DNA from 2 places in the Rummeliibacillus sp. TYF005 genome. Region 2 is predicted to be linked to the other one. Evidence: riboswitches for the same ligand, from Rfam matches in the RefSeq annotation. Region 2 holds a riboswitch; the other holds the start of a gene.
What was found. Region 2 has a riboswitch for FMN ahead of CW357_RS03020 (ECF transporter S component). Riboswitches for the same ligand answer to the same signal wherever they lie in the genome.

Region 1: another riboswitch for FMN. It lies ahead of ribD (bifunctional diaminohydroxyphosphoribosylaminopyrimidine deaminase/5-amino-6-(5-phosphoribosylamino)uracil reductase RibD); the one in region 2 lies ahead of CW357_RS03020 (ECF transporter S component).

Annotation. Positions count from the first base shown of each region.
Region 1 covers NZ_ML122555.1:4,245-16,424, reverse strand. The annotation lists gene CW357_RS09115 (M15 family metallopeptidase) at 1-549, shown strand, start outside; gene CW357_RS18240 (hypothetical protein) at 598-765, opposite strand; gene CW357_RS09110 (hypothetical protein) at 898-1,632, shown strand; FMN riboswitch at 1,720-1,849, shown strand; FMN riboswitch at 1,990-2,119, shown strand; gene ribD (bifunctional diaminohydroxyphosphoribosylaminopyrimidine deaminase/5-amino-6-(5-phosphoribosylamino)uracil reductase RibD) at 2,262-3,344, shown strand; gene ribE (riboflavin synthase) at 3,354-3,992, shown strand; gene CW357_RS09095 (bifunctional 3,4-dihydroxy-2-butanone-4-phosphate synthase/GTP cyclohydrolase II) at 4,007-5,197, shown strand; gene ribE (6,7-dimethyl-8-ribityllumazine synthase) at 5,210-5,677, shown strand; gene CW357_RS09085 (hypothetical protein) at 6,478-6,891, shown strand; gene CW357_RS09080 (YpzG family protein) at 6,973-7,125, shown strand; gene CW357_RS09075 (hypothetical protein) at 7,198-7,584, opposite strand; gene CW357_RS09070 (ABC transporter permease) at 7,790-8,611, shown strand; gene CW357_RS09065 (ABC transporter ATP-binding protein) at 8,616-9,392, shown strand; gene CW357_RS09060 (ABC transporter substrate-binding protein) at 9,420-10,520, shown strand; gene CW357_RS09055 (TcaA NTF2-like domain-containing protein) at 10,593-11,168, opposite strand; tRNA gene CW357_RS09050 (tRNA-Thr) at 11,460-11,530, opposite strand; gene CW357_RS09045 (DUF4395 domain-containing protein) at 11,646-12,074, opposite strand.
Region 2 covers NZ_ML122542.1:217,172-229,351, forward strand. The annotation lists gene CW357_RS02975 (segregation/condensation protein A) at 1-697, shown strand, start outside; gene scpB (SMC-Scp complex subunit ScpB) at 663-1,262, shown strand; gene CW357_RS02985 (D-alanyl-D-alanine carboxypeptidase family protein) at 1,282-2,280, shown strand; gene CW357_RS02990 (pseudouridine synthase) at 2,509-3,240, shown strand; gene resA (thiol-disulfide oxidoreductase ResA) at 3,411-3,941, shown strand; gene CW357_RS03000 (cytochrome c biogenesis protein ResB) at 3,959-5,635, shown strand; gene ccsB (c-type cytochrome biogenesis protein CcsB) at 5,632-6,819, shown strand; gene CW357_RS03010 (response regulator transcription factor) at 6,929-7,645, shown strand; gene CW357_RS03015 (ATP-binding protein) at 7,638-9,419, shown strand; FMN riboswitch at 9,609-9,746, shown strand; gene CW357_RS03020 (ECF transporter S component) at 9,909-10,493, shown strand; gene CW357_RS03025 (hypothetical protein) at 10,722-11,018, shown strand; gene CW357_RS03030 (LysR family transcriptional regulator) at 11,068-11,949, opposite strand; gene CW357_RS03035 (metallophosphoesterase family protein) at 12,061-12,180, opposite strand, start outside.

The sequences.
Region 1 (12,180 bases), on a different contig from region 2:
AAAATACAGGAAGAAAGACCATATATTTACCACGGCAAAGATGCACCAATCCCAACAGAACTAAATCCTATTGTCAATGAAAGAAAAGATACTTTAATCCAAAAAGCTGCAAATAAAAATATTTCTGTTGTTATTACCGAAGGGATTCGATCATTTAAAAAACAAGATGAGCTATATCAACAAGGAAGAACTACAAAAGGAAATATAGTAACGAATACAAAAGCGGGTGAATCTTATCATAACTATGGTTTAGCGTTTGATTATGCTTTATTGGATTCAAAAGGAAATATTATTTGGGATACTTCTTATGATGGCAATGGAAATGGAAAGTCTGATTGGTTCGAAGTTGCAGAAATCGGTAAGAAACTGGGATTTGATTGGGGAGGTGATTGGATAAGTTTTAAAGATTATCCACATCTACAAATGACATTTGGTATAAGTATTGAAATGCTAAAAAAAGGATATCGTATAAATGATAAAGTTGTAAAAAGTAATTCAACTCATTATAACAGCGTACAATTCTTCTCCTACAGCGAATATTCGCATTGAAAAAGCTATCTATAAGTATGATATAAAATACTTACAGATAGCTTTTTATTATGATAATTCTAAATGCTTTCGTAACTCGGAAGAAACTTTCTTAATCTCATTTTCATCCATCTTGTAATACCATATTCCATTAATAGTTTCTCCTCCTCCTTTCTCAAAATGTAATTGACGGATCTGTGTAATCGAATCTTTATAGTTTTTTTGTAGTGTTGTCAATTTTTTATTATCATCTAATTATTAGTGATAAAAACACCATAAATAAAATACATAAGAATGAAAAATAGTAAAAGTTCATAGAATTATAAATATAAGCGTATTTAATATTCAATCTGTAAAGGTGGATTGTACATGAATATATTATTGACATTTATAGCGAGCGGGCTATTCTTCATTCTTACATTTATAGTAGATACCCTTGGTGCAAAGTTGATCTTTTTATTCATTGCCTTTTTATTATTTAAATGGGGATCACATCAGATTCAATTAATTGAAAATGGAAAAGAAGAGGAAATAAAAAAGGAAACCGAAAAATTACTTCAGGAATTTATTCACTCACAATCGACAATTTCTGATGATTATCTAAATGCATTATTACTAGATGAAGCTTCCCAAACGTTATTTATTGCAACCAGAGAAAATCTTGAGACTGGCTTTGACGTAAAGGAGTTTCTCTTTAATGAAATATACGAATCTTCTATAGAAGAAGATGGAAAACAAATTGCTTTAATATCAAGGGGTGGTTTACTGGGAGGAACGTTACTTGATGATGGTGGTAACTCATTAGTATATATAATGGAGCCAGAAAATAATAAGAAAAATGATACAGAAGAAACTGAAGACATTTCAAAAGATATTGTTTCAAAACTAAGTTTAAAATTAGTCGTAGATGACTTGGCTAGTCCTATTATTGAGTATGTCTTTTTAGAAAGTGAAGAGAAAATTGATAAAGATTCAGATGAGTACAAAGATGCGGCAAAGGAATGTAAAAAATGGCATCAAATGATTAGTGTTCTGATTAAACGTCATGATTTATTGAATAAAGTGATCATTAAACGTTACGAGGATACTAATAACGTAATATAAATAAAGACTATTAAATATTTCTTTGAAAAAATTTAAAAATTCTACTGTAATTTTAAAAAAAGAGTGTTATACTTTCCACATAGATGAATAATCCTTCGGGGTCGGGTGAAAATCCCAATCGACGGTGATGAAGAAATTCTAAGCCCGTGAGCCTTTATAGGCAGGATTTGGTGTAATTCCAAAGCCGACAGTATAGTCTGGATGAGAGAAGGATGTATGGAATGCTTATTGCTTATGGAATCTATTTATGTTCTATAGGTTTATTTAGCAATGTTTAAATTCAAACTTCCAATCCACCCCGTAGAGTAAATCTATGGGGTTTTCTTTTTAAAGAAAACCATTTAACAATTTTATAGTAATGTCCTTCGGGGTCGGGTGAAAATCCCAATCGACGGTGATGAAGAAATTCTAAGCCCGTGAGCCTTTATAGGCAGGATTTGGTGCAATTCCAAAGCCGACAGTATAGTCTGGATGGGAGAAGGACGATGTGTAATGGTAATTCTTATGAAGTTGTAGGCATAAGTTTATTTCATAATACCATTTATTACATAATCTCCCGTAAACTCCTAAGGAATAAACTCTTTAGGAGTTTTCTTTTTGGAAAGTTTATAGAATTTGGAGTGATTCAAATGACCGATGAATTTTACATGAATTTTGCGCTTCAATTGGCAAAAGTGACTGAAGGACAAACCAATCCCAATCCTGTTGTCGGTGCCGTCATTGTAAAAAATCAAGAAATCGTTGGTTTTGGAGCTCATCTTAAAGCGGGTACTCCTCATGCAGAAGTAAATGCATTGCAAATGGCAGGAGAAAGGGCAAATGGAAGCACCGTTTATGTAACGCTAGAGCCATGTAGTCATTATGGGAGGACACCTCCATGTGCGCACGCGCTCGTAAAAGCTAGCGTTAAAAGAGTGGTTATTGCTTCTTTGGATCCAAATCCAATTGTTGCTGGAAAAGGTGTTACCATTTTAAAAAATGCTGGAATCGAGGTAACTACAGGTATCTTAGAAGACAAAGCTAATCAGTTAAATGAAGCTTTCTTTCACTTTATTCAAAATGAGGTCCCTTATGTAACACTAAAACAAGCAATTACGTTAGATGGGAAATTAGCAACGGAAAATAATGGTAGAGAAGCAATTACAGGTCTAGAAGTACAATATGATGTTCATAGAGATCGCGAGTCAAACGATGCCATACTTGTAGGGATTGGTACGATTTTAGCTGATAATCCAAGCTTAACCAATCGATTGGGTAATACAAAAAAACAACCAATAAGAGTGATATTAGATACAAGTCTGAATATGCCAGACAATGCAAAAGTAGTTACAGAAGATATAACAGATACTCTCATTTTTGTTGGTTCAGAAGTATCGGAGGAAAAGGTCAAAAGCTTCTCACAAGAACATGTTGAGATTATTCAAATTGAAAAACCAACTATTTCTATAAAAGAAGTATTAAAAGAACTTGGCAAACGTAATATTATGAAGCTTTATGTTGAGGGGGGCAGCAAGGTAAATGCAAGTTTCTTAAAATCAGGATATGTCAATCAACTAATCACATACATTGCACCCAAGATCATTGGTAGAAATAATGCTGTTAATATGATCGGAGATTTAAATATTCATCATATAAAAGATGCATATCCGCTTAAATTTAAAAACGTTGAAATGATTGGTAAAGATATCAAAATTACTTCTGTACCGAAATGAGGTTGTTATATGTTTACTGGAATTGTTGAAGAATTAGGGGTAATAAAAACAATAAAAAATGAACCAAAAAGTATGCAGTTAACGATTGAATCGAAAAAGGTTATAGAAGATATACATTTAGGAGACAGTATCGCAATCAATGGTGTCTGCTTAACAGTTATTTCTTTTTCAACTAAACAATTTACTGTAGATGTTATGCCTGAGACTGTTAAAGCTACAAATATTCACGCTTTACAAACGGGCCAAGTCGTTAACTTAGAAAGAGCGATGCCCGCAAATGGCAGATTTGGCGGACATTTTGTGTCAGGTCACGTAGACGGTACCGGTATAATACTGAGAAAAAGAAAATTGGCGAATGCAGTTTATGTAGATATAGGAATTAGTAAAGAGCTAAGTAAATTTTGTATGATGAAAGGTTCTATCGCGATTGATGGTATTAGCTTAACTATTTTCGATGTAAAACCAACACAAATAACGGTTTCGTTAATTCCACATACATTTGATCAAACGATATTAGGAATAAAAAAAGAACAAGAAGTTGTCAATATTGAAAATGATTTACTCGGCAAATATATAATCCATCATTTAGAAAGAAAAGATGAAAAATCAAGTATTACATTAGATTTCTTAAAAGAAAATGGATTTTAAAGGGGTGAAAGTAAATGTTTAATACAATCAAGGAAGCAATAGAAGACTTAAAAAGAGGGAAAATAATCATTGTGGTGGATGATGAAAATCGTGAGAACGAAGGCGATTTTCTTGTATTAGCTGAATTTGCTACACCAGAAAACATTAATTTTATGGCCAAATATGGTCGCGGTCTAATTTGTACACCAATGTCTAAAAAACTAGCAACACAACTTGAATTGAATCCGATGGTCGAAAATAATACGGATAATCACCAAACTGCATTTACTGTCAGCGTTGACTACAAGACGACTGAGACAGGAATAAGTGCATATGAACGATCTGAAACAATTCTCCAATTGATTAATCGCAAATCAATTGGAGCAGATTTCCGTCGACCTGGACATGTATTTCCATTAATTGCAAAGGAAAACGGTGTCTTTGAGAGACAAGGTCATACAGAAGCTGCAGTAGATTTTGCAAAACTTTGTGGTTCGGAACCAGCGGGAGTTATTTGTGAAATCATGTTAGATAACGGCAAAATGGCAAGAGTTCCACAATTATATGAAATTGCAAAGGAACATAACTTAACCTTTGTTACTATTGCTGATTTAATACGTTACCGAAAGGAAACAGAAACAATTGTTGAAAGGGTGGCTTCCGTTAAACTACCAACATCATTTGGAGAATTTCAAATGATTGGTTATTCAAATCAATTAAATGATAAAGAACATGTTGCAATTATTAAGGGAAAACCTCAAAACGAAGAAGCACCACTTGTTCGAATTCATTCGGAATGTTTGACTGGTGATGTTTTTCATTCAAAACGCTGTGATTGTGGACCACAATTACAAAAATCACTAGAAATAATAGAAGAAGCTGGCAATGGAATTGTGCTATATATGCGTCAAGAAGGAAGAGGGATTGGCCTTCTAAACAAATTAAAAGCCTATGAATTGCAAGAACAAGGTTTCGATACTGTAGAAGCCAACATTCATCTTGGATTTCCTGCAGAAATGCGGGATTATAGCATAAGTGCACAAATGTTGCGGGATTTGGGAATTGAAAAAATTCGTTTAATGACCAATAATCCTGCCAAAATCGAAGGAATAACGAAGTATGGTATTCAAGTTGTCGAACGAGTACCTGTAGAAATTGAAGCTGAACCAGAAAATGAAAAATATTTGCACACAAAAAAAGAAAAAATGAGACATATCTTAGCATAGGAGTGAATGGAAATGGGAAAAACATTTGAAGCACAATTAATCGGAACAGGTTTGAAAATTGGTATTGTCGTTGGAAGATTCAATGAATTTTTAACTGGAAAACTATTGTCAGGAGCAATGGATGGCTTAAAGCGTCATGGTGTAGATGAGGAAGATATTGATGTTGCATGGGTTCCTGGAGCATTTGAGGTGCCATTTATCGCAAAAAAAATGGCGGAGACAAAAAAATACGATGCCATTATAGGTTTAGGTACAGTGATTCGAGGTGCAACATCTCATTATGATTATGTTTGTAACGAAGCGGCAAAAGGTATTGCAAATGTAGGTTTAACATCTGGCGTACCAGTCATGTTCGGCATCGTTACTACAGAAAATATTGAACAAGCCATCGAACGATCTGGCACAAAATCAGGAAATAAAGGTTATGATGCTGCCGTATCTGCAATTGAAATGGCTAATTTAAATCACATGTTCGATTAATATAAAAATTTTTAATTTAGTGTATAAAAGAAACGGTACGAGCTATACTATAAAAGATTTCACTTAACAAATCCTTTCATAAACAGGAGGGGTTAACCGATGGGTGAACCAAGTCCAGGTGAGCACTATAGCTCATAGTAGATTAAAGCGTTAAACATTCTCAATCTAATGAAACGGAGTGAAGTCCCGTGGATCAGGTCTGAGTAATTTAGCGATTGCAAGACTTTTTTAAACATCATGAAGGATTCGTAAATCTAACATGATTGGGAGGGAGAATTCGATGGGTGATCCGCCAAAAAAGCGATAATTACTCAGAGAGTTCATAACTCTGGGCGAGATTAAAAAGTTAATATCTCATTTCTAATGAAACGGAGAGTGAAGTCCCGTGGATCAGGTTTGAGTTTAAAGCGAAAGCTTAACGTTTTAATCGTCATAAAGGATAACATCTTTTATGATCAGGATGTTGAATGGTTAAAGAGTAAGTAGAACTTTAGTTCTTAATTCTCAATAATATTCTTCTACTGTGAGCTGCTTTAAAAAGTTAGGTCCAAGGTGAATGCTTCGTGCAGGAGTCTTAGATATATGCAAAGCTAAAATAACATTTAATCGATATGAAGGATAAAGTGAAATCAGACCCGGAATTAATTTTCCGGGTTTTTCATTTTCATTTAAAATTACTTTCGTTTTTCTATTTATAGTTATACATAATAATTTCCGACATTTACGATAAATTATTTAAAGGAAAAATTTCACTTTAGGCGAAATTTTAATAGTAATGATGTAATTGGAGGAGGTTTAGTTTGAAACGCTTTTTGGATTATGTCACTTGGGTTATTATAATAGCTTTTTCAATTTATATGGCTTTACGATTTCGTGTATATTTGGGAAAAGAAGCAGAAATTTCTTTTGATAATAAACAAATAATGATATTTAACCTAATTTTTCCGATTTTCGTAGGGATTTTATTACGATTACCTAAATTTCTTAAGGAGAAAAAAGGCAAAAAGAAATGGCGCATGGATTGGATAAAATTAATCGTTATTGCATTACCAGCTTTGTATTTTTTACTACTACCTTATTTGAGTTATTCGAGCTTCGGTGATAAGTTAGTATTTACAAATCAAATTTTAGCATTAGGTGATACTACAATTATGTTCACTATAATTGCTGGAATCGTTTTTGGATATGTACTAACGGATAGTGTGAATTTCTAATTAGGCATAAACTGAAAAGTAAGAGCCATACTAAAAAAGATTTCACTATGAAATCCAACATGATTAGGAGGGAAGAACATTATGGGGAAACCGGACCACTTAGATCCAAAGTCTCAAAAGGTTCATCAACTCTGGACTAGAATAAAACATTCAAAATCTCAAGTTAAGGGAGAAACGAAGATAACACTTCGAAACCAAATCTTGAGGAGTCAAGCGAAAGCTCGTCAATTCTAGTTTTAATCATTGTGTAGGATAAGTGCAAATCAAAAAAAGAAGTCCCAAGGCCAATAGCTTTGGGACTTCTTTTTAAATAACAACATCATTTTCTAAGTTTTTAGGTTTTGGAATAAATACTTTAGCATCTTCGCTTAAAGAATTGTAAATTTCAGGTTCTGACAATAAATCCTTTTGTAAATATACATAACATTTAAGCTCACTTAATTTACATTCATAAGCCAGATTGTTTATATGTCTAATAATAAGTTGTGTTTCTCTTGAGTATATGTTTTTATTTTTTCCATCATTTATTTGAATGATGCAGTTTAAAAAAGTTAGTGCGTCTAAAGATAATTGTGAACGTATTCTTGGCTTAGTAAATTTATCTAAGTTTTGTTCGACAATTTTTCGAGCTGATGGAAAATCATTATTTGCTATAAATTTTTCTAAATATACAATATCTCTATCTATTTTCATAAATAAACCCTCTAATCACATGATAATAGTACTTGTTTTTATTAATTATAACATTACTTATTGACTATTTGTAAAGTAAATAAAATATCTGCTTGTCTTTTTTGTGTCAGTCATTTTTTCTTTAAAATATTGTATTTATATCAATAGGCAGTCGACACACTTTGGGAGTCAAATACATATCATTTTATAGAAGAGGTGGTGAAGGATGAAAGAAGAAAAAAGAGCTCTAACCCATGATCCTGTCGAAGTTGAACAACAGGAATGGAAGAAAAGACGACTTAATGAACGATGGAAGCAGACCTTAACGATCGCTTCACCCATTTTTCTCTTAATTTTGTGGGAATTTTTATCCAGAACAAATCTTATTGATGTACGTTTCTTCCCTCCGCCAACTGATATTATATACACATTTTATAACATGTCCGTAAGTGGGGAATTATTCCATCACATAGGGGTATCACTTTATCGGATTTTTGCTGGATTTTTACTTGGTGTAATTCCTGGTATCGTGATTGGACTGTTGATGGGGTTATATTCACCAATTCGACATTTTGTATCACCAATTGTAATGGCTCTTATGCCAATTCCTACATTAGCATTGCTACCAATTATCATTATTTTATTTGGAATTGGAGATTTTTCTAAAATCGTTACAATCGCAGGAAGTGTGTTTTTCCCTGTAGTTATTAATACGACTGCTGGAGTTATCAATATAGACTCAATATATTTAGATGTAGCCAAAAATTACGGAGCAAATTCAAAAGACTTTTTCTTTAAAATCGCACTTCCAGGTTCACTACCAGTTATGATGGAAGGGATTCAAATGGGTCAGGCAATAGCTCTTTTAACAATAGTAGCTGCAGAAATGATGGGTGCAACTTCAGGAATCGGTTATTTAATCTGGACCTCTTACAAAGCATTTTTATTGAAAGAAATGTTTGTAGGGCTAATACTCATCTCGTTTTTCGGTTATTTATTCTCACTAATTCTACGATATCTGCAGAAGAAGATTCTTCCTTGGAGGTGAGGTATTGGAGAATACGAAAATATCGATTAATAACTTAACTAAAGTATTTTTTAAAAAAAATAATAGTGTTACGGCATTAGAAGATATTTCAATGGAGATTTTTGAAGGAGAGTTTGTTTGCTTAGTAGGTCCAAGCGGCTGTGGTAAAACAACTCTATTAAGAATTTTGGCGGGGTTAGAAACAACGAGTGTTGGAGATTTTGAGATTAAACTAGGCAAGGAAGATAGACCTCTTCAGTCAATGGTGTTTCAAGAAAGAGGGATTATTCCTTGGTTAACAGTTGAAGAAAACGTTGCTTTTGGTTTGAAAATGAGGCATTTACCAAAAAGTGTGATCAAAGAGAGAACAGATTACTATATTAAAAAAGTAGGCCTTGAAAAGTTTTCTAAACTATTTCCAAAAGAATTATCGGGTGGTATGAAACAACGAGTAAGCATTGCTCGTGCTTTTGCCAATGATCCAGAAATATTGCTGATGGATGAACCTTTTGCAGCACTTGATGAGCAGAATAAGTTCATCTTACAAGAGGAATTACTTTCAATATGGGAAGAAACTAAGAAAACGGTATTGTTTATCACACATAGTATTGATGAGGCGCTACTGTTAAGTGATCGTATCTTACTAATGAGTGCCCAACCTGGGAAAATTATTAAAGAAATTAAAAATGATATACCTAGACCAAGAAATATCGAAAAAATCCGTTCACATCAGCAAACAACAAAGAATTTTATAGAGATATTAAATCATTTGCACGAAGAAGTACAAAAATCTAGAAAGTAAGTTTGTTTTAAGGAAAGGGGGATTTCAATGGGGAAATGGTTGAAACGGGGGCTTGTGATACCATTGCTGTTACTAGCGATGGTCATAGCAGGATGTTCAGAAAAAAGTACAAACAAAACAGACAACGGTAAAGTCGATAATGCAGTAAGTAAAGAAAATAAATCAGGTGATCTTGCACCGTTAAAAAAGAGAACAAAAGTCGTTGTTGCTGAAGACGGAGCAGCTTCAGGTGCAGGATTTTATATTGCAAATGAAAAAGGCTATTTTGACGATTACAATATAGAAGTCGAATTTGCACAATTTGCCAATAGCGATGATATGCTGCCAGCACTAGCAGCAGGGGAAGTTGATATAGCGGGTGGCATTTCTACTGCATCATTTTTTAATGCAATTGCACAAGGGATCGATGTTAAAATAGTAGGAGATAAAGGACATAATATGCCAGGAAAATCTTATTTTACATTTGTCATCGGTAATAAGATGAAAAATGTTATTAAAGATTACCCAGACTTTAAAGGGAAGAAGATTGCTATTTCTTCAAGAAATTCAATTGATGGCTATATCTATGCTTTAATGCTAGAGCATGCTGGATTAACAGAAAAAGATGTAAAAACTGTAGTTATGTCCGATTTTGGTAGTATGCTTGGTGCATTAGAAAATGGTTCAATTGATGCTGCACTTAGTATTGAACCTCTAATAGCACAGGGTGTAAGTAAAGGAATATTAACTCGCTTTGGTGACGCAACCGATTTTGCACCAGATTCACAAATCGCTTTAGTTTTAGCATCACCTAAGTTTATGAAAGATGAAAAGGATATATCTTTACGTTTTATGCTTGCTTATCTAAAAGGTGTACGTGATTATAATGATGCTTTTACAAAGGATATAGAGAAAGCGGAGATTATCAATATAATGACGAAGTACACTGCATTAAAAGATCCTGCATTATGGGATAAAGTTTATGTAACAGGTTTAGATCCGGATGGTAAAATGCGAGAAGATGATATTCGTAACCAATATGAAATGTACAAAAAGAATGGCGCAACAGTTGGAGAGTTTGACTTTGATAAAGCCATTGATACTTCAATTACTAATCAAGCAGTAAAAATCTTAGGAAACTATCAATAAATTGAGATAGGCACCTCTACAAAATACTTGTAGATAGGTGCCTATTTTATGTCGCCATTATGATATATTTGTTTATTTTAAATCTTGAATATACATTATTTTAAAGAAACTATTTGAATCATCGCCTTCTACATAGTCATAGTAGAGCTTGTATTGACGAACACGTAAAATAGATTTGTTCTTGCCATTTTTAGTTTCTTCAATTGTTTCTTTCGTATCGACAGTAAAATCTGTATCTGAAAGACGGTTAATCTTAGAAATTTCTATTTTATTTATTTTTTGAGTAGTGCCATCTTTATGTTGCTGTTCAACTTCATTTAAAAGATGTTCATATAGTTTCGTTTCATGCATAATATATTCATTAGCTAAAGTAGTGAAGTCACCTGTTTCGATTGCATTTGAATACTCAACTGGATATTTTTCGATAAAATCAGTTATTTTTTGTTGTTCGGTATCTGTCATTTTTTGTCCAGCGATTGTAACTGTGCTATCTGTTGTTTCTGGTAAATTGGCATCGGTATTTTTTGCTGTTTCAGTAGTAAAGGCTTCGGTTTTCTTTGAATCACCTGTTTTATCTTCAGTATTTGAACATGCGAAAAGTAGAGAAGCTGTTAAACAAGTGATGCATAAAATCTTCCAGTTTTTCATATCAAGTCCTTCTTTCACAGGCTATTTTATATAATCATAACTTATTTTTGGAAAACTTGGTACTCTATAATTTCTCTGTCGAATAATTATTTAATACAAATGTTCATAAAAGTATAAATTTGACCCTTAAAATAAGGTGAGATCAAAACTCTTAGTAATTTGAGTAGGATTTCGAATATATTATTACAATAAATTGTTTAATTAAAAGGTAATAACATAATTTACCAAAAAAATCCCTTATAAAAGTTGTATTATCAACATTTATAAGGGATTTACACGTTATAAAAAATATGCCGACTAAGAGAATCGAACTCTTATCAATGGATTACGAGACCACCGTTCTACCATTAAACTAAATCGGCAACAACTGATAAGTTGTTTATCAACAACAAAATATATTGTAGCACTTTTCAGGGAAACATGCTAGGGTTTCTAAGAAAAAATTTTACCAATATATTAAAAATGAGTCAGTTGATTTTATGCATGTGATTTCTTTAGTTTATAGCGTAGTTGTTTAAGTTGGAAAAAGATAAAGCAACCAATACAGAAACCTAAAATAGCGATTCCTGAAGCCGCTGTAACCATAATTGTGAATATATAGCCTATTACAGATTTATCAAGCTCGAACCCAATAAAGCCAAACAATAAACATGTGATAGCAATGCATGAATTGAATTTTTGTTGAACTACATCTTCTGGAATATATTCTGATGGCTTTTTCTTTAAAAATAAACGAGCGAACTTCATAAATGGATTGAAATTAAATAATAGGCCAAGTAAATTTGCAACCAAAGGTATTAATAAAATTAATGGCTGTTGAAAAATCCATGTTGCAATAGTGCTTAATAAAATGATCCATTGATTGACACGTACTAAAGGTCTTGGGATAAATGCAGGTTTTTGCATATAAAAACCAACCTTTCATATAAGATTAATTAAATATTACTCCATTATCAGAAAAAACAAAAGTGTTTTTGTTGAAAAATTCAAATTTAAAAGATCTTATTTAGTA
Region 2 (12,180 bases):
TATTCCTATGGCAGAACTTACTGCTCAGTATATGGAACATATTCAAGCGATGCAAGTTTTGGAGCTGAATGAAGCGAGTGAATATTTAGTAATGGCGGCTACATTACTAGCGATAAAAAGTAAAATGTTACTGCCTATTCATGAAGGGGAACTCGAAGATGAAGAATTTGAAATAGACGAACCTGACCCTCGTGAAGAACTTGTAGCAAGATTAATAGAATATAGAAAATTTAAAGAAGCAGCAGTAAATTTAAAAGAGATGGAAGCAACCCGTACTAAATATTTTACAAGACCTCCTGCAGATTTATCTGCTTATTTACCGGATGAACAATTAGTTTTGTTCGATACTTCTGTAAATGTCTATGATATGGTAGCGGCATTTCAAAAAATGTTAAATCGTAAAAGGTTAAAAGCACCGCTAACGACAAAGGTAACAAAGCAAGATATTTCAATCAAAAATCAAATGCGAGCTGTAGTTGGAGTTCTCAAGGCTGCACATGGACGTGCAGATTTCTTTGATTTATTTCCATACGAAGATAAGGGAACTCTTGTTATTACATTTATATCGTTATTAGAATTGATGAAACGACAGGTGGTAGCTGTTGAACAAGAAAATAATTTCGCGAACTTAACGGTGATTTTACGGAAGGAAGAAATAACAGATGAACAACTTGAATCGATTGATGAGCAAAATTGAGAGCCTTCTTTTCGTAATAGGAGAAGATGGGTTAACCATTCAACAGCTTTCAATGTTGACTGATGCAAAAGAAGAGCTAATTGCAGAAGCAATTCATCAAATGATACAAAATTATGAAGAACAATCAGAACGAGGTATTGCCATTAAAGAATTGGCAGGAACTTTTCGGCTGATATCAAAACCAGAACATGCAGACACAATCCAAAAATTGGTAGAAAATCCTCCGAGTCAATCATTATCGCAGGCGGCACTTGAAGTTTTGGCGATTGTTGCTTATAAACAACCAATTACTAGAGTTGAAATTGATGATTTAAGAGGTGTAAAAAGTGAAAGAGCGTTACATACTTTAAGTGCACGAGGTTTAGTACATGAAGTTGGGCGAGCTGAAGGTACTGGACGTGCCATATTATATGGTACAACAAAAGAATTCTTGAATTATTTTGGGATGAAGAATATTAACGAATTACCAGAGCTTCCTGATGAAAGTGCAAGCGAAATAGATGAGCAACCAGATTTGTTTATGTCTAAATTCCAAGAAGCTTTTCAAGAACCACAAACAGACTGATCGCTAAAGGAGTGACATTTTGCGTCGTTGGATTGTTGTTATATTATGTTGTGTAATTGCTTTAATGCCATTTGGAAAAACAGCAGAAGCTGCTTCAAGTTCTTTTGCAGTAATCGATGCAGATACCGGAAGATTATTGGTTGGTATGAACGAACACGAAAAATTACCGATTGCTAGTCTTACCAAAATGTGGACTGCATTTGTAGCGGTTAAAGAATCTAAGCTAGATAAAGAAACGACAATATCAAAAAAAGCTACATTAAGTGAAGGATCATCCATTTATCTAGTTGAAGGTGAAACTACAACATTAAAGACTTTATTAAATGGTTTACTTTTGCGTTCAGGTAACGATGCAGCTACCGCTATTGCGGAAGAAGTAGGAGGGTCTGAAGAGGGATTTGTCAAATTAATGAATGACTACGCTGTTATATATGGTTTATCAAATACTCGATTTGAAAATCCATCAGGCCTTCATAATGACAATCATTTGTCTTCTGCATATGATACTGCTCAAATGCTAAGAATCGGGATGCAGAATAAAGATTTTCGAAAAATAGCTACTACAAAATATTATAAAAACGACTTGAAAAATCCGACAGTTTGGAAAAACAAGCATAAACTGCTTCATTATAACGAATATGCAAAGGCTGGTAAAACGGGCTATACAAAAGTAGCTGGACGTACACTAGCTACCTACTTTGAAAAAGATGGTAAGCGTATTATTGTTGTTACTCTAAACGAGTCAAATGATTGGCAAGTACATGCAGGTTTTGCCGAAAATATTTTCCAAAAATATGATAAAACGTTATTAGCTAAAAAAGGGTTATATCAAGTGAGAGACGATTTGCAAGTCGAGTTGAATCACCCAGTATATGCGCTGATTTCAAAAGATGAACAAAAGAAAGTGAAATCCATTCTTAAAATGCCAAGAATCGCACATGGAGATATTGGTATATGGACATTTTATCTTGACGGAAAGCCAATCATTGAGGAACCGGTACAAATGATATGGAAATAAAAGACTGCAAAATGCAGTCTTTTTTTGCTCATAAAATGTTAGGGTGAATTTCGCGAGCTTGATTAAAAAATTAACGAAAGCAATTCTCGCTATAGAATTAAATACAATCTAAAGAAGAATTTAAAATTTAATTTAAAAAGTAAGCTGTAGTTACTTATACTTTTATTATTAGAAAAAGTATGCAATAATTTTTGAAGGCTATAAGCTTAAGTTTAATGAGGTGACCAAATGGAAAGACTACAGAAAGTAATTGCTCATGCTGGTATTGCATCGAGAAGAAAAGCAGAAGAGTTAATCATAGAAGGTAAAGTAAAAGTTAATGGTCAAGTTATTCGAGAACTTGGTACAAAAGTTACTGCTTCAGATTCAATTGAAGTCAATGGTATAAAAATTGAGAAAGAAAAGAAGGTTTATTTTTTACTATATAAACCTAGAGGAGTAATTTCAGCAGTTTCAGATGATAGAGGTCGGAAGACAGTTGTTGACCTATTTCCACATGTCGAAGAAAGAATTTTCCCTGTTGGACGATTAGATTACGAAACTTCAGGTGTTTTGTTATTAACAAACGATGGAGATTTTTCAAACTTATTAACACATCCACGCTACAACATAGATAAAACGTATGTTGCAAAAATAAAAGGATTACCAAGAAGAGAAGATTTGAAAAAATTAGAGCGCGGTATCATGTTAGAAGATGGTAAAACAGCACCGGCTAAAGTAAAAGTACTTTCGTCTGATCGAGAACAAGGAAAATCTATTATTGCCATCACTATTCACGAAGGACGTAATAGACAAGTTCGTCGTATGTTCGAGGCAATTGGCTGTCCTGTCTTAAAGTTGAAACGCGAACAATTTGCCTTTTTAGGCTTACATGGGTTAAATGCTGGAGAATCTCGTGAACTAACTGCTCATGAAGTAAAACAACTTCGCGTTCTCTCTGAAACAGGTAAGATTGGCTAAAAGAATTTTAGTGGATTTTACATTTAGTAACAAATAAGTTGAAGGTGAAAACTTTTACTATATGTTACAAAAGGTTCACAAACCATCCATATCTTATAAAGCATTGAAGTGATATTTTGTTATAATAGAATGGATTGTTTCTGTCGTTTTTAAGGAGGCTTACTACGACAATGGAGAAAAAACAAAAAAGATTATATACACGTATTGTCATTTTAGCTGTTCTCGTAGCTGCTATTGCTTATACAGTGTATAATACCGCCCATAAAGATGATGTACAATTGTTGAAAATTGGTGATAATGCCCCAGATTTCTCATTAGTAGATTTAAATGGAGAAACACATAAACTGTCTGATTATAAAGGACAAGGCGTTCTATTAAACTTTTGGGGAACTTGGTGTAAGCCATGTAAAAAAGAAATGCCTGCTATCAACAATCAGTACAAGCAATTTAAAAATCAAGGTGTTCAAATCTTAGGTATTAATATCGCACAATCTAATTTAGAAGTTTCAAGCTATGCTGATAAATTAGGTGTAGAGTTTCCAATTGCAATTGATAAAACCAAAAGTGTAATGCGTGCATATAATGTAGATATATTACCAACAACTGTATTGATCGATAAAGATGGTAAGATTGTGAAAATTATTACAGGGGAAATGACGGAAACAGATATTGAAAAATACCTAAAGAGTATTAAACCCTAGATAAGGAGTTCTTAAGGATGAAAAGTATAACTTGTGAATGTGGCCATGTTAATCCCGAAGGAACGCATCTATGTGAAAAATGTGGACGACCTCTAACTGACGAAGATAAAAAGCAAAAAATAGTCGACATGAAATACGAAGGAAGGGCCATTCGTTCTAAAACGTATAATAAGTCAATTATCGATAAGATTTGGAACTTCTTTTCAAGTGTTAAAGTTGGAGTGTCAATCATTGTTATTACATTGATTGCTGCAGCAATTGGTACGTTTTTACCCCAAGTAATTTACGTTAATGTAACTGAGGGTGAAGATATAAAACAAGCTTATGTCGACAACTATGGTACGTTTGGGAAAATCTATTATAATTTAGGACTAACAGATATTTATAGCTCATGGTGGTTCCAAACTTTAATAGGAATGTTAGCGATATCAATTATCGTGGCTAGTTTAGACCGTGGGATTCCACTTTATAAATCGTTGAAAAACCAACGTGTAAGACGACATGAAAGCTTTATGAAACGCCAACGTATTTTTGGTGAAAGAGAAATGACGTCAGCTGAAGCTGATAAAACATTAGATTTAACTGAAAAGAAAATGAAAGAGCTAAAATACAATGTTCGTAGAGAAGATGGTGTACTTTTAGCTGAAAAAGGTCGCTTTGCTCGTTCAGGTCCATATGTCAATCATTTAGGCTTAATCATATTTTTATTTGGTGTTATGTTACGATTAATGCCAGGTTTTTATGTAGATGAAGATTTATGGATTCGAGAAGGTGAAACAGCGTCTATTCCTGGTATGGAAGGTTATTACCTACATAGTAATAAGTTCACTTTCGAAACATACAAAAAAGATGAACAAAAAGAAGAGTTTAACCAATCCAAAGCTGCCGTAAACTCTGTCGCTAAAAACTACCAAACTGATGTAGTTTTGTATAAAGCAAAAGATAATGCTGTCGCAGGGGACACAACTGATTTAAAACAGGTATTACACCATGCGATTAAAGTAAACGAACCGTTAAAGTATGATGGGTTTGCTCTTTATCAAATGGATTTCCGCTTGAACGAACTAAAAGCGATGAATTTTAACTTGGTAAATAAAAAAACAGGTAAATCATTAGGTGAAGTCAATATCAATTTAGCAGATCCTAAAAAAGTTTATAATCTTGATAAACAAACAAAAGTTGAATTAAAAGGATACTATCCAACATTCTCTGGATTTGAAGATGGAGAACCTCAATCAGAATCTCCAGTTCCAAATAATCCTGCATTTATATTTAAAATGTACACACCTGAAACACCAAAAGGTGAAACAAGTTTTGTTGCCATTAAACAAACATTAGAACCTCTAGGTGAAACAAAGTATAAGATGCAGTTTGCTAACATTGAAACAAGAAATGTATCAGGACTAACTATCAGAAAAGACAAGACTCTTCCTATTCTGGCACTTGGTGGTATAATCTTTATGATAGGTGTCGTTATGGGCTCTTATTGGAGTCATCGTCGTTTATGGTTACAAAAAACTGTGGATGGTCGTTTAATGATGGCTGCGCATACAAACAAAAACTGGTTTAGTATGAAAAAAGATTTAGATACAGTAACTGAATTTGCACACCTACCTAACTGGGTAGATCAGCAAGATGATGATGATCTTAAGAAAAAGCAAGAAAAGGAAAAGGAAGGTGACAACACCTTATGAGTTTAATTGGTTTAAGTGGTACTTTATTATTTATCGCATTTATCGCATATTTAGTCGCTACATTATTCTTTGGTGGCGCGATTAAAGGTACAAAACAGGATGCTTCAAAATCCAACAAAAAATGGGGCAAAATTGCGATTACAATTACTATTATAGGTTTTATCGCTAATCTTGGATATTTTATAACTCGTTGGATTTATGCTGGACATGCACCAGTTAGTAATATGTTTGAATTTACTACTGCTTTTGGTATGTTTGTAGTAGGTGCATTTATTTTAATTTACTTTATTTATAGATTACCATCATTAGGGCTATTTGCATTGCCAATCGCAATATTAATCATTGCTTATGCAAGTATGTTCCCACGTGAAGTAACACCATTAATCCCTGCATTAAAAAGTTATTGGTTATATATCCATGTAATAACAGCAGCAATTGGTGAATCTATTTTAGCCATCAGTGCTGTTGCCGGAATAATCTATTTACTAAAAAATATTGATACATCAAAACGTACTAAAAGTAGTATTTGGTTAGAAGTTGTAATGTACGCAGCTGTATTAGTAATTGGTTTCGTAATTGTAACATCCACATTTAGAATTATGGGATATGAGGCTGATTTCACTTATGTTGATAAAAATGGTGCACAACAAGAAATCACTTATAATACACCAGCACTATTCGGTATGCACCAATATGAACTAAAATCATCTGGTAAGATGGAACCTTTAGCTGAAATGCCAGCTATTGTTAATGCGAAGAAACTTACTACTGTTGTATGGTCTGTTCTAGTAGGTACAATTTTATATGCTTTACTTCGACTATTATTACGAAAATCTATTTCTAGATTTATACAACCGCTTGCTAATCGCGCAAATTTACAATTATTAGATGAAATAGGTTACCGTTCTGTTTTAATTGGTTTCCCAGTATTTACATTAGGAGCATTGATTTTTGCTATGATTTGGGCACAAGAAGCTTGGTCAAGATTCTGGGGTTGGGATCCAAAAGAAGTATGGGCATTAATTACTTGGTTGTTCTATGCAGCTTTTCTTCACTTACGATTATCCAAAGGATGGCAAGGTGAAAAATCTGCTTGGCTTGCAGTAATAGGATTTGTCATTATTATGTTTAACCTTGTTGCTGTTAACTTAATCATTGCTGGTTTACACTCATATGCAGGTTAACTTATTTTGAATTATTAAAAGCCTTTTCCAACTATGAGGGAAAGGCTTTTCTTTTCAATTAATAAGTATGATTGTACAATAGGATTAAAGAGAATTGGGAGGCATTACTGTGACTGAACAAATTTCAATTTTAGTAGTAGACGATGAAGATCGTATTCGTCGTTTATTGAAAATGTATTTAGAACGTGAAGGTTATGAAGTTGATGAAGCGGAAAATGGCGAAGAAGCTGTTGAAAAAGCTTTAACAAATGATTATCATTGTATCTTATTAGATATTATGATGCCTGAAAAGGACGGTTTAGAAGTTTGCCAAGAAGTACGTGATAAAAAGACTACACCTATTATCTTACTTACTGCAAAAGGAGAAGAATCTAATAGAGTGCAAGGTTTTGAAATCGGGGCAGATGATTATATTGTAAAACCATTCAGCCCAAGAGAAGTAGTATTACGCGTTAAAGCAATTTTACGCCGTTCTGCTGCGTTCTCCCCAATTAATGTTGCTTCATCTTCAAAAGATTTAGTGGTTTTTCCTCATTTAACAATTGATCATGATGCGCATCGTGTTTCTGCGGATGGGGTAGAAGTTAATTTAACACCTAAAGAATATGAATTATTGTATTTCTTAGCGAAAGCACCAGATAAAGTATTTGATCGTGAGCAACTTTTGAAAGAAGTATGGCATTATGATTTCTTTGGAGATTTACGTACGGTAGATACTCATGTTAAGCGTTTACGTGAGAAACTAAATCGTGTATCCGAAAACGCAGCAAAAATGATTGTAACTGTATGGGGCGTTGGCTATAAATTTGAGGTAGTCAATGATTAGAATATCGAACAGTGTTGTCGGGAAGCTATGGGTAACCATTTTGCTTCTCGTTTCATTTGTGCTATTTGTTTTTACAGTATTAATGTTAGAGTTCTTATCTAAATACCATACACAACAATCAGAAGCGTTACTTCGTCAAGAAGCTACAACTATAGCTAGAGTAGTTGATGATCATGAAACGACCGCAGCAACAAAGTCTATTATTAATGATATTCTAAGTGATGAAACAAACGCAGTCATTGCGGATGCACCTGGAAAAGTTGCATATTCATTGCAAGAAGGGTTAAACCAAGAAAAGATTAAAAACAATATCATAAGTGAAAAGGCCTTTGAGAAAGTTTTTGTCTCAGATGATCCTGTAGTCAAAGAAATGATGTTACCATCTTCAACTGAGAAGGATCATGTTGAATCCTATATCGTAATGGCTTTTCCTTTAAACGTGGAAAAGATGAATCATGGAGTAGTGTATATCTATCAAAGTCCTGACGCAATTCATAGGACTTCAAAGGAAACAACTAAAATCGTCTTTCTATCTGCGACGATTGCATTTGTTTTAACTACTTTCTTTGCATTTTTCCTATCTACACGTATAACATCCCCTCTTCGTAAAATGCGTGAAGCTGCTTTTGAACTAGCTAAAGGTAATTTTGATAAAAAAGTTCCTGTATTACAAAACGATGAAATAGGCCAATTAGGAACTGCCTTTAACCAAATGGGACGTCAGTTAAAACATCATATGGAAGTCATTAGTCAAGAAAAAGAACAATTATCTAGTATTTTAACATCAATGACTGATGCAGTTATAACTTTTAATAGTGATCGCTCTGTGATTTTGAGCAACCCCCCTGCAGAATTGTTATTGCAAAAATGGTTCTTCAATAAAGGATCTGACAGTGAACGTCCAATACCAGAAGAGATATATCATATGTTAGACCATGTTATAGATATGGAAGAAGAACTTCAGGAAGAGTTAGAATTAGATGGAACGTATTTTATGATTTCAATCAGTCCACTGTATAGTGGAGATTCGGTCCGAGGAGCAGTTGCGGTATTACGTGATAAAACGGAAGAACATCGCTTAGATAAGTTGCGTTCAGACTTTATCGCAAATGTATCACATGAATTGAGGACACCAATCGCTATGTTACAAGGATATAGTGAAGCAATCATAGATGATGTCGTTTCAAGTGAAGAAGAACGTAATGAAATGATTAAAATCATTTATGATGAATCACAACGAATGGGAAGATTGGTTACTGATTTATTAGATTTAGCTCGAATGGAATCGGGTAATATAACTTTATACAAAGATATAGTACCTATTACGCCTGTATTTGAAAGAATAACACAAAAATTTGTACAGGCAGCTAAAGAAAAGAAAATAGAGTTGAAATATTCTTCTACTTTTGATGACAACATTCAAATTTCTTTAGACGAAGATCGAATTGAACAAGTCTTAACAAACTTAATCGATAATGCAATACGTCATACGCAAGAAAATGGTACCGTAGAAGTAATTGTTGACCAACAAGTTTCCTATGCTCGTATCCAAGTGAAGGATAATGGTGCTGGTATACCTAAAGAAGATTTAGATTATGTATTTGAACGCTTTTATAAAGCGGATAAAGCAAGAACTAGGGGCAAAGGTGGTACGGGATTAGGGCTAGCAATTGCCAAAAATATAGTTGAAGCCCATAAAGGACGTATTACAGTCGAAAGTGAAGTTGATGTTGGAACGAGCTTTATTTTCTTCTTACCCCTTGAAATAAATTAATACGTATTAGAATATAGTGTTTAGATGAAAAGGCGAGTAATTCGGGTTGCAATTATTCGCCTTTTTCGAATATGAAAAACAAAAATCATATTATTCCTGTGGGAATTATTTATTTTTGAAAATTAGAGAATAAAAGCTTTACAAAATCTTCTTTTTTTTATATAGTTACATTGTAATCAAAATAATATGATTCATCTTCGGGGCAGGGTGAAATTCCCGATCGGCGGTATTAGAGACTAACAATGACTCTTGAGCCCGCGAGCCGTAAAGGCAGGACATGGTGAGAATCCAAGGCCGACAGTATAGTCTGGATGGGAGAAGGTGAAGGTACGGTCGTCTATTAACTATACTATTTTATAGTATAGTAGTGACGTTTATTTGACTATGCCTAGTTCTCCCTTAAGCTTATACGCTTAAGGGTTTTTTATTGCATATCATGAGCCGGACCTCTCCTCTTTTTGAAGTGAATCGACAAAAGGAGAGAATAAGATGAAAAACACAAAGTTACAAAAGATGGTCTCAATCGGGATGTTAAGTGCAATCTCATTTGTATTAATGATTTTTAATTTCCCACTTCCAGCTTTTCCAAGTTATTTAGAAGTAGATTTTAGTGATGTTCCAGCTCTTATGGCAGCTATTACAATGGGGCCAGTTGCGGGAATTGTTGTTGAATTTATTAAAAATGTATTGAATTGGTTTTATGTTGGAAGTCCAACAGGTGTTCCGGTAGGACAAATAGCGAACTTTACTACAGGTATATTATTTATCATGCCAGTGTATTTTATTTTTAAACGTTTAACATCTGCAAAAGGTTTAACGACTGGTTTAGTTTTAGGAACTATTACGATGGCAGTTGGAATGAGTGTTCTTAACTATTTCTTGTTTATGCCAATGTACAATTATTTCTTAAACGTACCTACTGAAACAGGAGCAGCTCTAACAAAATCAATCGTTACGTTTGTTTTACCTTTTAATATTATTAAGGGAGCTATAGTTACGGCAATTATGTTATTGTTATTTTCAAGCTCCAAGAATTGGATTGCCAAACAACGAAAACATTTTATTAACTCATAATTAATATAAATTTTAAAGATTACCTAGATGATTAAATAATTATTTAGGTAATCTTTTTATTTCCCGGGAAAACAATAGATATTGCTCTTAATCTATTAATCAAATTATAAGTTTTAGAAACTATTAGATTTAGTTTGCAAATACTAATTCTTAAATATATAATTTTTATACTATTTTGTGTTACAACATAGATATCGTAAAGTAAGTTTCAAGAGAGGATACAATAAAATGATTTTACAAGGTATTTTACAGCTTCAAATTATGAAAGGACCCAATTTACTTTATATAGATGATGAGCCGCTAGCCAAGAAGTTATTGCAATTTGATGGTAAACAAGTGAAGGTCCATATGAAATTACCTAAAGTAGAAAAAGAAGTTTCTGGCTTAGCAGAGATTTTTTTCTTTGAAGGAAAAGATGGATACGGTGGCGATAAGTTTACCAATGATTTTGATGTTGATGAATTTGATTGTATTGAATGGTTGTCTAATTTTGATCGAGAACAGATTACAATCACCATTGAATAATTAGTAAAATTAAAGAAAAACTCTTTCATAAATTTGAAAGAGTTTTTCTTTAATCCTTTTTATAATAATCTAATATGAATTGTTGGAATTGTTTTGTGGCAGGAGATAAGTATCGGCCTTCTGACCAAGCCATACCAATAACACGTTCAAGTTTTAAATCGCTTATGTGTATTTTAGCTATTCTTTTTGTATTAATCTCTTCACCATCCGGGAGAATGGAAACACCTAGTCCAGCAGCTACAAAGCCAGCTACTGTTGCTACTTCATCACCTTCAAATGTAATCGTTGGTGTAAAGTGGGCTTTTTTAAAAATACTATCTAATTGAATTCTTAATGCATATCCTTTTTTTAATAATACAAATGTTTCGTTTGTTAATTCTTTTAAAGTTATTGAACTACGACTAGCAAAAGGATGTCCAATAGGCACAATTGCAAACAACTCTTCACGCCAAAGCTCTTTCCATTGAATTGGTTTTTCAACTTCCATATCTGCTATTAAACAAAGATCAAGCTCACCTGATTGTAATTGTTTAAGCTGCAAATGCGTGTGGTTTTGTTTTAAATTAAAATGTATATCTTGATGTAGTTTTCTAAAATGCATGATTAAATCTGGTACGATATTTGTACCTAATGTATGTAAAAAACCAAGTGAAACTTCACCGCGATTTGGATCGACAAGTTCTTGAATTTCATGTAGTCCATCCCGGTACTCTCTCATTATATTATGCACACGTTTTAAGAATATTTCTCCGTAGCGGTTTAAAGAAATTGAACGTCCTTGTCGTTCAAATAAAGGAACGCCTAGTTCATCTTCTAATCTGGCTATTGAGCGACTAAGTGCTGGTTGAGAAATGGATAGTTGCTCTGCAGCTTTCGTCATATGTTGAATCTTCGCTAGTACTTCGAAGTATTCTAGCTGTTGCCATTCCATTTATTTTCGCTCCTTCAATCATGCATTTTTTCATCATATTGCTAATAATCATAAAAAACAATATCAATGAAGTCAATAAAAAGACACTGTGAAATAGTCAACAGTGTCTTTTTATTGTGCTTTCATAAATGTAACAGTTCGATCATCTGAATCATATAAACACCATTCTCTATTTTCAATGACTGCACCAACGTTGACTCCGTACTTTTTATTCTTTAAATAAATAGGTTG